2 regions of the Bacillus mojavensis genome follow, and region 2 is predicted to be linked to the other one. Evidence: riboswitches for the same ligand, from Rfam matches in the RefSeq annotation. Region 2 holds a riboswitch; the other holds the start of a gene.

Region 1 (7,437 bases), 1.5 Mb from region 2:
ATATAAAGACATTAATTTTGAATGAAACAGACAAGGACAAATGCGCTGATCTTTTTCAAAGCAGATGCATTTGTCCTTGTGTCCGTTTTGGGCACGGCGAAAATGTTGATCCCAATAAGTATACGAGTCATTTTAAAGGTTCAAACCACCAATTTTATGATTCAATAAAATCCAAAAAACAGGGGCCTCGCCCCTGTTTTTTTAGAATAACCGTTTTAAGCTTTTCTTTAATGACGGCATTTCGATTTTTTGATTTTCGAAGAAGTTTTTCAGCATGTATTTGCTGAAGCCTTTTGCCTGTCCGTAGGTGATCTTGCCGGGCAGCGGCGGTTCATTTCCGATCATTACGTCAACAACGACCGGCTGATCGGAGTGTAGCGCCTCATGAAAGGCCGGCGCAAGCTCTTCCGCTCTGGTCACCTTGATGCCTTTTGCTCCGCAGCTCTCTGCAAATGCGGCATAGTCAACATTCTGAAGTTTTGTGACATAGTCAATGTTGCCTTTGACCTGTTGTTCATATTCAATCATGCCGAGATTTTCATTGTTTAAAATAACGACCGTAATCGGGAGCTTGTATTTGACCGCGGTCGGGAGATCCTGCATGACCATGGAAAATCCCCCGTCACCGCAGACTGCGATGGCCTGGCGCTCCGGTTCAGACAAGCTCGCCGCTATAGCTCCCGGCAGGCCGCAGCCCATTGTCGCAAGCCAGCTGGAAACGATGAAATCCTGGTTCGCGTTCATTTTGAAATGCCGCGCCATCCAGACGGTGACAGTGCCGACATCTACTGACAGCACCGCGTCGTCTGCTGCTGCTTCCTGAAGACGCGCGATGACCTGCTGGGGTTTAAGCGGTGTTGTCGCCTCAGTTTCATCTTTTTCGATTTCGTTCCACCAATGCTGCATATGTTCAGTGCAGGCATTTAGGAATCTTCTGTCTTCCTTCCGTTCAATATACTCCGTCAGTTCACGCAGACCGAGAGCCGAGTCACAGACAAGCCCCGCTGTTACCGGATATCGTTTGCCGATTTTCGCCGGGTCTGAGTCAAGTTGGATTGCCGGTGTGTCTTCCGGCAAGTAATCACGATACGGGAACGAGGTGCCGAGCATGATTAACAAATCGCATTCTTCCATTGCCTCATAGGCCGGTTTTGTCCCAATCTGCCCAAGGTTACCGAGAAAGTGCGGGTGCTTATCGGGAACAACGCCTTTTGCGGGGAGCGTGACGACGATCGGCGCCGCTGCTTTATCCGCAAATTCCAGCAGCTCCCGCTTTGCCTTTTTCATTCCCTGTCCCGCCAAAATGATCGGCTTTTTCGCATTGTTAATGTATTGCGCGCATGTCACAAGCTGTTCTTTTTTCGGTTCAAGATTCCCTTCAATATACAACGGTGATGTATAAACGGGTTCCCGTTTGATTTTCTCCGCAAACAAATCATCTGACACACTTAATACCGCAACGCCTTTTTTGCTGTAGGCAGTGCGGATCGCCTGATTCAACAGATCCGGCAGTGACTCCGCGCTATGTACCTCCCTGTTAAACACTGCCACGTCTTCAAACATTTGCTCAAGCTTAATTTCCTGAAAGTAGTCCCGCCCGACTTCGCCTGAGGAAACCTGACCTGCAATCGCAAGCACAGGGGCGCCGTCCGCTTTTGCATCGTATAAACCGTTCAATAAGTGCACCGCACCCGGCCCTGCAATTGACAGGCAGACACCGATCTTGCCGGTGAGTTTTGCCTCAGCCGCGGCTGCCAGCGCTGCCACCTCTTCATGGCGGGTTTGGATGAATTCCAATTGATTTCTTTCGTGTCTCAGTTCCTCAATAAATTCGTTAATGCTGTCTCCGGGGATGCCGTAAACATGATCAACTCCCCATTGTTCAAGCAGTTCTGTCATTGTTTGTCCTGCTGTTTTGTGTGCCATGCCGTATCCTCCTTTTTCCTTTTTCAATACCACAGGGGGAGCCGTTTAAAACCCGGAGGCAACTATCGCTTGCTGTATTTCCTTCTGAACAGGTCTAGAGCCGCCAAAAAGCTGTTGTCCTTGACGGTACTCTTGATGCCCGCGGCACCGTTTAGAAAATCTCTGATTTGCATTTTCCGGTTTGGCACCATCAAAAGCGGCAGACGCTCCGGCGAAAACCACTTCAGCCCGGCCGTTTCCATGCCGTTTTCTATCGCTTGTCCGCCTGTTATGTTCCCTGCAAACACATGCTGTTCGTCCTGAAACTTAGGTCTTTGATAGACACCCAATTTCCCGGAAAGCTCTATCAGATATCCCGTTTCTTCCATTACCTCACGGATCGCCGCTGCCTCCGGGGTTTCTCCTGATTCAACCCGTCCGCCCGGCAAATCCCATAAAGGAACGTCTTTCCGTTTGACCAGCAGAATTTGCCGCTTTGCGTTTGTCACTATAACAAATGCCCCTTCCGTATACACCGCCATTCCCCCTTTATTTAAAAAAGACCAAGGGATGTCCCTTGGTCTTAGCTGCTTACTTTTTAAAATGATACGGCAATGTGGCAACGATTATGTCCTTCTTCCAGAACAGCCGGACTCTCAGCAGGAAGGCTGACTGGTTGTGCAGAATGGTGTGCCAGCGTTTTTTTGTTATAAACTGCGGGAACAGCACCATGACAGAAAACTGTTTCTTCTTTGCTTTTGCTTCAACAGTTTCCAAGAACTTATCAAACGGATGGATCAGGCTTCTGTACGAAGAGTGAAGCGTGACAAGACGCACTCCATTATCCAGCTCTTCCCAGCGTTTTTCCACTTTCTTTTCCTGTTCTCTGTCAAACGATACGTGAACGGCAATGACCTGATCTGACAGTGACTTTGCGTATTGAATGGATTTTTGCACGACGGTCGTGACACCCGCTACAGGCACAATCACGACCGTACCTTTGATTTCTTCCGGCTGTTTGTTTACGATACGAAGCTGCTCACCGACAGCCGTATAGTGATTCTTAATCGCGAAAAACAAAAAAACGACGATCGGCATAAAGATCAAAACAGGCCATACGACATTAAACTTCGTGACAAACAGGATGGACAGAACCATAAACGATATCAATGCGCCGCAGGAGTTGATCAGCATTTTTCCAATCCAGCCTTTTGGTTTTTGTTTGATCCATTTGATGCACATTCCTGTTTGCGAAAGCGTAAATGGAATAAACACACCAACCGCGTATAGCGGAATTAAGTGCTCCGTCTGCCCTCCAAATAACAGAATCAGCACAATTGAGGCAACGCCTAAAAAGATAATTCCGTTCGAGAAGCCTAAGCGGTCGCCTCTTACTGTAAACATGCGCGGCATGTACTGGTCTCTCGCCAAGTTGAAGGCAAGCTGCGGGAAAGCTGAAAAGCCCGTATTCGCCGCAAGGACCAAAATTAACGATGTCACACCCTGAATGACATAGTAAAACACATTTCTTCCGAAGGTATCCGACGCAATTTGTGAAATGACCGTTTCATTCGGTTTCGGAGCCGTCCCGTAACCGTATGCAAGTACTGTGATACCGGCAAACAGAACCGCAAGCAAGATCCCCATCATAGCCAACGTTCTCGCCGCGTTTCGCGCAGGCGGGTTTTTGAAGGCTGGAATCGCGTTGGAGATCGCTTCAACTCCGGTAAGCGCGGAGCAGCCGGATGAAAAAGCCTTTAGCAACAAAAACAACGTAATGCCGGCTACCGGTGTGCCGATCGGTGTATGGTGGACAGGCTGATCTATTTGCCCTGTCATAAGCTTAAATAAACCGACGGCAATCAGGATGAAAAGAGCCGCCACAAACAGATAGACCGGGTAGGCAAGTATTGATGCTGATTCTGACAGCCCCCGCAGATTTAAAATCATAATCACTAAAACCAGCAAAACAGCAATGGGTATATGATAATCATGCAGTGCCGGGAACGCCGAGGTGATGGCGTCCGTTCCTGCGGAAATACTTACTGCTACAGTTAATATATAATCGACGAGCAATGAACCGCCTGCAATCAGCCCGGGCTTTTCGCCGAGGTTTTCTTTTGATACAACATACGCCCCGCCGCCCTGCGGATAAGCGTAAATAATTTGCCTGTATGAGAGAATCAGCGCGAGCAGCAAAATGAGTACGCCGACCGCTATCGGAATGGAATACCAAAATGCAGCAGCGCTTACCGCCGCCAATATGATAAGAATTTGTTCCGTTCCGTAAGCGACAGATGATAAAGCATCTGAGGAAAGCATGGCAAGTGCCTTTAATTTTGTCAGTTTTTGTTCTCCTGCTGCTTGTGATTTTAACGGTTTCCCAATCAAAAAACGTTTGATTGAATGATACATCGATGTCTTCCCCTTTTAATTTCATTTTTCATTAAAACAATAAAACATCCGCATCTGTTCTCACATTTTATAATAGTCCTTTCTGCTATGATGTCTCTGTATGCGATTTACATTCTGAAAATTGAACAGCAAAAAACACAGAGGCAAACGGATGCCCCTGTGCCTTAACATCGAACACAGGTTTCATTCATCTCCTCTCATGAACGCTTACGAGGTTAGCTGACGGATTCGGGCATATGAGAGTTTGCCCTACCTAAAAAGGATTCACCCCGAGCGGCAAAATGCCGCCAAAATGGGTCCCCCGCTCTGTTTTCAGATTAAGCGATTTGTTTTCTAAAAGAGATCATACTCCCGTTTACGTATGTTGTAAAGAGGCTTATCGGCCCTGAGAAAAAAATAAAATGACAGGTTCCACAAATGGAAAATTTGAACCAAATTAAAAAAACAGAGGCTGATATCAGCCTCTGTCTTATTCTCTATCTATCTTTCTTTTTCTTCGTCTAACGGTGACCCAAATGAAGCATGCCGCAATCACCATAATGAGAGCCAGCACGCCGATATACAGCAGTTTTTGGCCTTGATCTTGGGTTGTTTTTTCTGCTTCAGAACTGTTTGTTTCCGATTTGAGCTGCTGGTGGTTTGTAAACACCTGCTGGCTGTTTGTTTCATTGATGACGGTCGCCGTGTCATCATTGCTGTTCAAAAAGCTGATCATTTCTTTTGTGACGGCTGCACCATTTTCTTTCAGCGGCGCAAAAACAGCCATCGTATAATTTGCATCCCATAAAGACGCCTGGGTAAATGCCACTTGTTTCGTTGTCTCGTTCAGCATTTCAAAGCCCGACACGTCAAACGAGCCGTTTTTCGCTTGAGGCACGAGCAGATCAGAAGATTTCTCTTTCAAAAGAGAGAACTGGCTGACACCGCCGATGAAAATTAAGTTCCGGCCTTTCGCGTCATCCGCTTTGACTTCAGATGCTTTCTTTACTGTAAATGATTGCTGGGCTTCGCTTCCGAAGGAATCAGTAACGAGAGAAAGCTCTTTAAGCTTAGGTTGGCTCACACTGTCAGGAAGCACAATCAGTGTTGCCTGTTCCTGATTTCCGGCGTAAGGAAGCGGCCACTCCTGAAAATTCGCTGACGGAGCTGTGCCTTTGACGGTGTAAGACAATGTGCTGCTTTTATCAATAAAGACCCATTTCTCTTCGTCAGTTGTATTGCAAGGATTGTCTTCCTTTAAGCCCGTGGTGATAAACTGCATATCAATGTAGCGGTTTTTCTGCAGCAGCTTAGGGTCTACTTTCAGCGTGACATGATAGTATCCGTTTTTATCTTCTTTTCCTAATTCATTGAGGCGGACCGAATGCGGCTGCCCGTTGATTAGGACCTTCAGCTCTGCTGCTTGAGAAGATGAATCGCTTTCTGCGGCGGCTGCTTGAATCGTTTCCGATTTCTTTAGCTTAAGCGACAGCTTGGCTGATTGGTTTTGATCTATCACCGCCGAAGCCGGATAAAAATAATGCGCTGAAGATGTTTTGTCAGCTCCAATAGTCATATCTTCTGCCCCAAATTTCTCAAGGGTCAGCTTATTGCTTTCCTGCTTTTCAGACTTGTGAAGCTTGCCAATAGAAAGTGTTTCTCCGCTTAGCTGGCCGGTGTAAGTCTGATCAGTGATGACGCTGATTTTTTCTGAGAGCACATCATCAGATGCCGCTTGAGCAAACAGAACCGGCTGCTGCTTGCCTTGCGCTTTCAGCACGCGCTCCGCAAGCAGAAGTGTTTCTCCCTTTGCCTGTAAGCCGGCTTGTTTGATCAGCTTTTTCACCTTGCCGTTCCAATGCTTGTCCACACCGATGAAAATGGTCGGCTTGTCGATTTGCTTCACTTCAGATTCCTTCACAAACGAAATGCTGACACTGCTGTCCGCAGTTTTCAGGTATCCTTCTGTTTTGACAGCCGCTTCAATTTCTGCCGAAGTCGGGTTATCCGGAATGACAATAGCAGTCTCTTCCGCTGTATTACCCGATTGGGCAAATGGGTATGGGTAATGTTCAAGTGACGTTCCCTTCGCTTCGCTGCTGTCCGCCAGTGTCAGGCGGCTGTCCGGAAAAATTTTGATCCAGTTGCCGGACGTATCCTGTCTGACGCAGACGCCCTCTTTCATGACGCCGTAAAATTTCAGTGATATGCTGTGGTAGCCTTGGGCGGACTGGCTTTTGGTCAAGTTCAGCTTCAGTGTTTTCCGTTTTGAATCACCGTTTAGCTTTACCGTTTTGACCGGTTCATCGTCAATCACAGCCGTTAACGAAGAAGGAGAAATTAATAGATCCGATGCCTCGTATTCAATCACCAATTGCTGGCTGCCGGAAGAGGCGCCTGCGGGAATCTGATACGTCAGTTCCGCGCTGTCTTTTGATCCATACAGTGTCATGAGGTCGCTTGTCAGCACCTGCTGTTTGGCTTGTTCACGGCTGCTTTTGCCTAGAAGAGAGCCATCGACCTGCATCTCTTGGGCGAAGGCCGCTTGTCCGGTCATTGCCAGCAGCATAATGCTTGTCAGAAAAATAAGTAGTTGTTTCAAAAAGGTCACCCGCTTTTATGTTGATTGTATCGTTCTGTCTTGTACCATTTGACCTCCTGCTTGAATAAACGGTGCTTGATTTCTACGAATAAAGAATAGATCACGAGCACAATCCATGCCTGCGAGTACGTAAAGTACATCAGAAATACGATAAAGAAGTTTTGCCTGTTCATTTCTGTTTTTTCGATGCTTAACGTAATCATGACCTCGGTCATAAATAAGAAAAACGCCAAAATCCAAAGAATCATTGCCAAAAAACCGACCGACAAATGCAAATCATAAAACAGATTGACCACAAATATCGTGTTTGACATGATCACGCCAAAGAAAAACAGGAAATACGTAAAGAAAAAGTAAAACAAGTCAAAGATAATCCGTTTTCGTTTCAGTTTGAAAAACTGCGCCAAAAACTTCAGGACGACATATTGATTGCCGCGCGCCCATCTCGTCCGCTGGCGCCACCACACCTTCCACGTTTCCGGCTCCTGCTCCCAAGTAATAGCAGCCGGGAAAAAGCGGATGTGATAGCCGAGGTT
Region 2 (7,437 bases):
CTAGCTTCGAGATCTTCTCCGTCAGCAAATGCTCTCTTAATGTAGTGAGCGGCATATTCAATCGCCATCAAAGCCACTGCGTCTGTAATCGGCTGCGCAAATTTCATTGTGTAGCACTCAATGGCGTGAGCGAGAGCATCAATCCCCGTCATCGCTGTTACGTGCGGCGGCATTGAGACGTGAAGCTCTGGGTCAATCACAGTCAAATGCGCGGCAATCAGCGGACCGCCTGTGTTAAATTTGAATTCTCTTTCTTCATCTGTAATAACCGCCCATTGCGTTACCTCTGAGCCTGTTCCAGCGGTTGTCGGAATTGTCGTAAGCGGAGGAATGCGGTTTTCCAGCGGTTTCTTTCCTTCAGCTGCTTCATAATCAAGTACGCTTCCCTCGTGAGTCGCTTCTACTCCAATGGCCTTCGCTGTGTCCATGGAGCTTCCGCCTCCGACTGCCACCAAGCCGTTGCAGTTCTCTTTTTTGTACAGCTCGGAACCTTCATTTACAAGCCGTACAGGAGGGTTTGGCTCAACTTTATTAAAGAGCACCACTTCAATGCCTGCCTCTTTTAATGACTCGATCACAGGATCTACAACGCCCGCTTTATAAATTCCCGGGTCTGTAACAAGCAATGCTTTTGAAACCCCCAGTCCAGCTACTTCTTTTCCTGCGTGATTGATGGCGCCAATTCCGTGCTTAATCACAGTCGGAATTTCAAATGTGTGAAATTTATGCATGCTTTCTACTTTCATATTTAATGTCATAATCAATCTCCCCCTTTTATGAATTGAACCAATTAACCGCTGCCGGTTTTGTGTTGCGATATACATGTTTGACTTCTGTATACTCTTCAAGCCCTATTTTTCCAAGTTCCCGTCCGAATCCGGATTGCTTATAGCCGCCCCATGGCGCCTGTGCAAAGTACGGATGGAAATCGTTAATCCAGACCGTCCCCATTCTCAAACGGGCTGCTACACGTTCGCACTTTTCAATATCTTTCGACCATACAGCTCCGGCCAATCCGTAAATCGTATCATTCGCCAGTGAGATTACTTCTTCTTCAGAACTGAATGTCTCGACTGTTAATACTGGCCCGAATACTTCTTCCTGAACAATTCTCATGTCAGATGTACAGTTTGAGAAAATGGTAGGTTCATAGAAAAAACCATTTTGAAGTGCTGGATCTTCCGGACGTTTGCCGCCAGTCTCCAATTTTGCACCTTCTTGCAGTCCGATCTCTACATATTTTTCAACCTTTGCTCTGTGCTCCGCGGAAATGAGCGGACCGCTTTCTGTCTCTTCGTGAAAACCGTTTCCGAGTTTAATGCGTTTCGCCCGTTTGACAAGCTCTGCTAAAAATTGATCATGAATGTCTTCTTCTACAAGCAATCGGGACCCGGCGGAGCATACTTGGCCGGCGTGGAAAAATACAGCGTTTAGCGCCTGATCAACCGCGACTTCCAGGTCTGCGTCTTTGAAAACGATATTTGGATTTTTCCCTCCAAGCTCAAGCGCGATTTTTTTGACGTTGCCGCTTGCCGCCCGCATGATTTTTTTGCCTGTTTCAATTCCGCCTGTAAACGAAATTAAGTCAACGTCTTTGTTTACAGCAAGCTCATCACCCACTGTGGCGCCCGGTCCCAACACAAGGTTTGCGACACCTTTTGGAACTCCGGCTTCCTCCATCAGCTTAAAGACTTTCATTGTCGTCAGCGGTGTGATCTCACTCGGCTTCATGACAATTGTATTGCCTGCCGCTAAAGCCGGGGCGATTTTCCAGCTTGCTTGCAGAAGCGGATAATTCCACGGCGTGATTTGTCCGCATACGCCAATTGGCTCCCTGATGATTTTGCTTTCTGAATCAGGGATTGGAGATGAGATGATCTCTCCTCCATCTTTATCTGCCAGACCAGCATAATACTGAAAAACATTGGCGATATCGTCCATATCGGCTTTGCTTTCCTCAAGTGTTTTTCCCGTATCAAGGGATTCGAGCTCGGCCAGCTCGTCTAGATCGCGTCTGATTAATTCCGCAATTTTCAGAACTATTTTTCCGCGTTCAAGCCCTGAAAGAGAAGGCCATTCTCCTGTGTCAAAAGCTTTTCGTGCGGCAGCAATTGCTTTAACGGCATCCTCACGTCCGCCCTCGCTAACTGTTGCAATTTCTTCTTGATTAAATGGATTAATAATACTGCGGACCTGCCCTTTTTCGGCACTGATCCATTCACCGTCAATGTATAATGTTTGACTCATCTAAGTCCTCCTTGACGAAAATAAAGTTTGTTAAATAAAAATTTAATGTTTTTAACAACCTTAATCTAACATATGGTTTTTAAACTGTCAAAGCCCTAATTGTGATTTTTCGTTTTGACTTTTCTCTAGGTTTCGTTAAGATAAAGAACATAAAGAAATGACTTAACGAATTTAATTTTCTAAAGGAAAAGAGGGTCAGTATGGATGAAAATCCAGAATTTGCAGCTATAGAACAGGCACGGGATCTTGTTATTGACTCCATTGCTGAAACAATGGATCTTTACGGAATTACCCGAAGTGTCGGGATATTATATGGAACGATGTACATGCGGGACGAGATGACGCTTGACGAAATGCGGGAGGAGCTGCAAATGAGCAAGCCCAGTATGAGTACAGGTGTCAAAAAGCTGCAGGATTTAAATGTCGTGAAAAAGACATTTCACCGAGGCATCCGCAAGCACACATTTGTAGCCGAAAAAGATTTCTTTAAATTTTTCACAAATTTCTTTCCGCCAAAATGGGAACGGGAAGTTCAGGTGAATGTATCAGCAATTGAGGAGGCTCAGGCTGATTTACAAGAGGTATTGCAAAAGGAAACGCTCAGTGAGGAAATGAAGAATGAAGCGCAGCGTTTATACGAGCAGCTGGAAAGTTCTAAAGCCTACTACGATTGGCTGAAACGTCTTGCTGAATCAGTGCAGAGCGGAGAGATTTTTAAATTTATACCAATTGAAACAAAATAATTAAGAAACGTCTGGAAAACCGGACGTTTTTTTGTTTTTTCACTTTAATTACTACAAATTTTAAAAATACAGGAAAAACACCCCATTTACTTCCATTTTATTTGATGGTAATTTTATGTAGGTAAAATTTGTATTTGGCCTTTAAGAGGAGGTGGAAAAGCAGAGGCAGGCCTTTAATCTTTATCACTTATTAGGGGGAATTTTTGTTATGAAACGCAAGTTATTATCTTCTTTAGCTATCAGTGTATTAAGTCTCGGTTTACTCGTTTCTGCACCTTCAGCTTCATTTGCAGCTGAATCTAAGTCATCTTCTGCTCATACTGAGTCTACGATGAGAACTCAATCATCAGCTTCATTGTTTGCAACAATTACAGGAACGAGCAAAACAGAATGGTCTTTCTCTGATATCGAATTGACATACCGTCCAAACACGCTTCTCAGCCTTGGCGTAATGGAATTTACATTGCCAAGCGGATTTACAGCAAATACAAAAGATACGATGAACGGAAATGCATTGCGCGAAACACAAATCCTCAATAACGGTAAAACAGTAAGAGTACCTCTGGCTCTTGATTTATTAGGCGCTGGTGAATTTAAGTTAAAACTGAATAACAAAACACTTCCTGCCGCTGGTACATATACTTTCCGTGCAGAAAACAAATCACTGAGCATCGGAAATAAATTTTACGCGGAAGCCAGCATCGATGTGGCTAAGCGCAGCACACCTCCGACTCAGCCATGCGGCTGTAAGTAATCCCAGAGGGCCGGCTTTGTGCCGGTCTTTTTTACGTTTATTGACTTCTTTCTCCCGCTTTTCCCTCTATTTCCAGCTATCTTTTCACTTGTTTTAAATTTAAATTGACAAACACTAGAAACAGGAGTAAATTCTTGAGTGTTCAATTTCATAAAGTCTCTTTTACCGCTTAATCAAAAACGAACGGGGAAACCAATGATTGGCTGTTTCACAAAACGGCCTTGGGGTGAATCTTACTTAGTAAGAAGGGGTACTCTGAATCCCTAATCCGACAGCTAACCTCGTAGGCGTATACAGAGAGGAGGTCTATTGTGACCATTCTTTGTAATGGTCTTTTTTACTTCAAAACGCTAATTTTATTAAGGGAGTCTTGAACATTGGGAAGAATAAAAAACAAGCAATTTGCCGTAATCGGGCTTGGACGGTTCGGGGGAAGCATTTGCAAAGAGCTTCACAGAATGGGCCATGAGGTCCTTGCCATTGATATTAATGAAGAAAAGGTCAATGCCTTCGCTTCCTACGCAACCCATGCGGTCATTGCCAATGCCACTGAAGAAAACGAATTGCTTTCACTGGGAATTCGTAATTTCGAATATGTCGTTGTTGCTATTGGGGCGAATATTCAAGCGAGCACACTGACCACTTTGCTATTGAAAGAGCTTCACATTCCAAATATTTGGGTGAAGGCTCAAAATTATTATCACCATAAGGTGCTGGAAAAAATCGGCGCCGACCGCATTATTCATCCGGAAAAGGATATGGGCGTTAAAATCGCACAAAGTCTCTCTGATGAAAATGTCTTGAATTATATCGACTTATCCGATGATTACAGTATTGTTGAGCTGCTGGCAACACGAAAACTGAATTCCAAATCCATTCATGATCTGAATGTTAGAGCGAAATACGGATGTACCATCCTGGCAATTAAACATAATGGAGATGTTCGCCTTTCTCCTGCACCGGAAGAGATGATTTACGAACAAGACTGCCTGGTGATGATGGGTCATAAAAAGGATATTAAACGCTTCGAAAACGAAGGGATGTAGACAAAGGTGAGACTTCATAAGGAAACTGTAATCAAGTGGGTTCGTTTTTCTCCCCCGCAAGTGCTTGCGATTGGTTTTTTTCTTACTATTATTATCGGCTCTCTTTTGTTAAAGCTCCCGATTTCTACTGCGAAGCCGTTGTCATGGATAGATGCTCTTTTTACAGCGGCTTCTGCCACAACTGTTACCGGGCTTGCAGTTGTTGACACGGGGACAGAATTTACGGTGTTCGGGCAAACTGTCATCATGGGTCTGATTCAAGTCGGCGGGCTTGGCTTTATGACATTTGCTGTTCTGATCGTCATGATTTTAGGAAAAAAAATCGGATTGAAAGAACGAATGCTGGTCCGGGAGGCCTTAAACCAGCCGACAATCGGCGGCGTGATAGGCCTTGTCAAAGTCCTGTTTCTGTTTTCAATCAGTATCGAATTGATCGCCGCACTGATCTTATCCATCCGGCTTGTGCCCCAGTATGGCTGGGCGTCGGGATTGTTTGCCAGTCTGTTTCACGCGATATCCGCTTTTAACAATGCCGGTTTTTCTTTGTGGCCGGATAATTTAATGAGCTACGTTGGTGATCCTACAGTCAACCTTGTCATTACTTTCTTATTTATCACAGGGGGAATCGGGTTTACGGTGCTTTTTGACATCCTGAAAAATCGGCGTTTCAAAGCCTTTTCATTACATACGAAACTGATGCTTGCGGGAACGTTCATTTTAAATATTGCTGCTACGCTGATCATCTTTATTTTAGAGTACAGCAACCCCGGCACGCTTGGTTCCTTGCATTTACCAGATAAACTGTGGGCTTCGTATTTTCAGGCAGTGACGCCGAGAACCGCGGGCTTCAACTCTGTGGACTTTGGCAGCATGAGAGAAGGCACCATTGTATTTGTCCTGTTGTTGATGTTTATTGGAGCAGGAAGCGCCTCAACGGCGAGCGGTATTAAGCTGACTACTTTCATTGTGATTTTAATGTCTGTCATCGCTTATTTAAGAGGGCAGAAAGAAACAGTTATTTTCCGCCGTACCATAAAATATCCGATCATCGTTAAGGCCTTAGCAGTCAGTGTTATCAGCTTGTTCATCGTCTTTATAGGCATTTTTGTCCTGACCATTACAGAACAAGCGCCGTTTATCCAGATTGTTTTTGAAACCTTTTCCGCCTTCGGAACGGTCGGACTGACAATGGGGCTGACTCCCGAACTGACAACAGCGGGGAAATGCATCATTATTGCGATTATGTTCATCGGAAGAATCGGTCCGTTGACGTTTGTTTTTTCATTTGCGAAAACAGAAAAATCAAATATTCGTTACCCTGACGGCGAGGTGTTTACTGGGTGATGTTAAAAAAATCCGGCATATTACATGCCGGATTTTTTATGATTCAATATGAGATTGATTTTGTCTTTTTTCCTGCTCCGCGATGATATCATTATCTTCCGCGTTATCACGCGTCACTTTTTGTGTAAGGATCGCGCCGACCGCAACAAGGATCATCACTGCAATGTAGTAGCCTTTTTCATTGAGTTCGAGATTATCAGCGTTATAGAGTCCAATACAAAACAAAAATACTCCCGCAAAAAAAGTGAAATAAGCTAATACAGTAAAGGCAACCGTGTTTCTCCGTCTATATTTCTGCACCTTTGTTCCCTCCTGAAGCATAGTTATTAAGTGATAACTTCCGTGGAATATTATACCTCAAATTCCCCTGAATGGAACAAAAAAATAAAAATACCAGGAAAAACGGCTCAGGTTGCTTCCTTTATTTCAACAGCTGAGTCATCAATCCAGCCGACCAGTTTATTATTGACTTGGAATTGGTACCATACGGACTGGCCTTTCTGTTTTTTAGATACAACTTTTATATCTTTACCAACGTAAGATTGCGCAGAGGTCAGCTTAATGGATTGTTCATCAGTAGAAGGCTTAGACCATACATCTTGAACGGCGCTGTCTTTGATGGCCCCTTTTAAATCCACAGCTTTCAGAGATGGATTCACCTCATCGTATTTATCTAAATCATACTTTTCCACAATGGCACTGATTTTGCCAGCATAGTCCGGGTCTGTGGCATAACCTGATGTTTGAAGAGCGCCTGCCGCTTCTTTATAATCCTCAGCTTCAAGCACCGGCTTATACTTCTTTTTATTCCACGATGTGCCTTGGACAAATAATTTGGCGTGATCATCCATTGATTCAAAAAACGTGCTGTATTTGCGGAATTTCGCGCGGATCGTTTTTCTTTCCCCTTTTTCAAATTCATCTGTTTCCATGGTGACGTGATGTCCTTTATAATTTCCTTTTACACCAAACAGGTTGTTGGCTTTAGAGGCAAGCTCGCTGTTTCCCCAGTCAGATTCGAGTATGGCCTGAGCAATCGTTATGCTGGGAAGAACATGATATTTTTCATATAAAATTTGAGCATGTCCGGAAAGGCTGTCAATAAATACTTGCTGTTCATCAATTTCTTCCGGTTCTTTGGCTGTTTCAATTGGCTTTGAAAGAGTTGTCGCTAAAACAAACAAGGCTAGCGGAATCGATACAACGAAAAATAGAGAGATCAAGAGTCTACGTTTTTTCAGTTTTTTACGGGCCATGAAAACCTTCCTTCGATTTAAAAGATTACGAGTGTAAAGTATCTACC

Evidence for each region. A riboswitch is a leader RNA that binds a small molecule or an ion and turns the genes downstream of it on or off. The one in region 2 is predicted to bind cyclic di-AMP.
Region 1: another riboswitch for cyclic di-AMP. It lies ahead of kimA (potassium transporter KimA); the one in region 2 lies ahead of ktrA (potassium uptake protein KtrA).

The regions. Positions count from the first base shown of each region.
Region 1 is NZ_CP051464.1:481,537-488,973, reverse strand. It holds gene HC660_RS02450 (pyruvate oxidase) at 202-1,926, opposite strand; gene HC660_RS02445 (NUDIX hydrolase) at 1,989-2,441, opposite strand; gene kimA (potassium transporter KimA) at 2,497-4,320, opposite strand; cyclic di-AMP (ydaO/yuaA leader) riboswitch at 4,510-4,654, opposite strand; gene HC660_RS02435 (cellulose biosynthesis cyclic di-GMP-binding regulatory protein BcsB) at 4,790-6,901, opposite strand; gene HC660_RS02430 (glycosyltransferase family 2 protein) at 6,907-7,437, opposite strand, start outside.
Region 2 is NZ_CP051464.1:2,970,168-2,977,604, forward strand. It holds gene gbsB (choline dehydrogenase) at 1-758, opposite strand, end outside; gene betB (betaine-aldehyde dehydrogenase) at 775-2,247, opposite strand; gene cudC (transcriptional regulator GbsR) at 2,448-2,990, shown strand; gene bslA (biofilm surface layer hydrophobin BslA) at 3,199-3,744, shown strand; cyclic di-AMP (ydaO/yuaA leader) riboswitch at 3,901-4,050, shown strand; gene ktrA (potassium uptake protein KtrA) at 4,122-4,790, shown strand; gene ktrB (Ktr system potassium transporter KtrB) at 4,797-6,134, shown strand; gene HC660_RS15650 (YiaA/YiaB family inner membrane protein) at 6,171-6,434, opposite strand; gene HC660_RS15655 (exo-glucosaminidase LytG) at 6,542-7,390, opposite strand.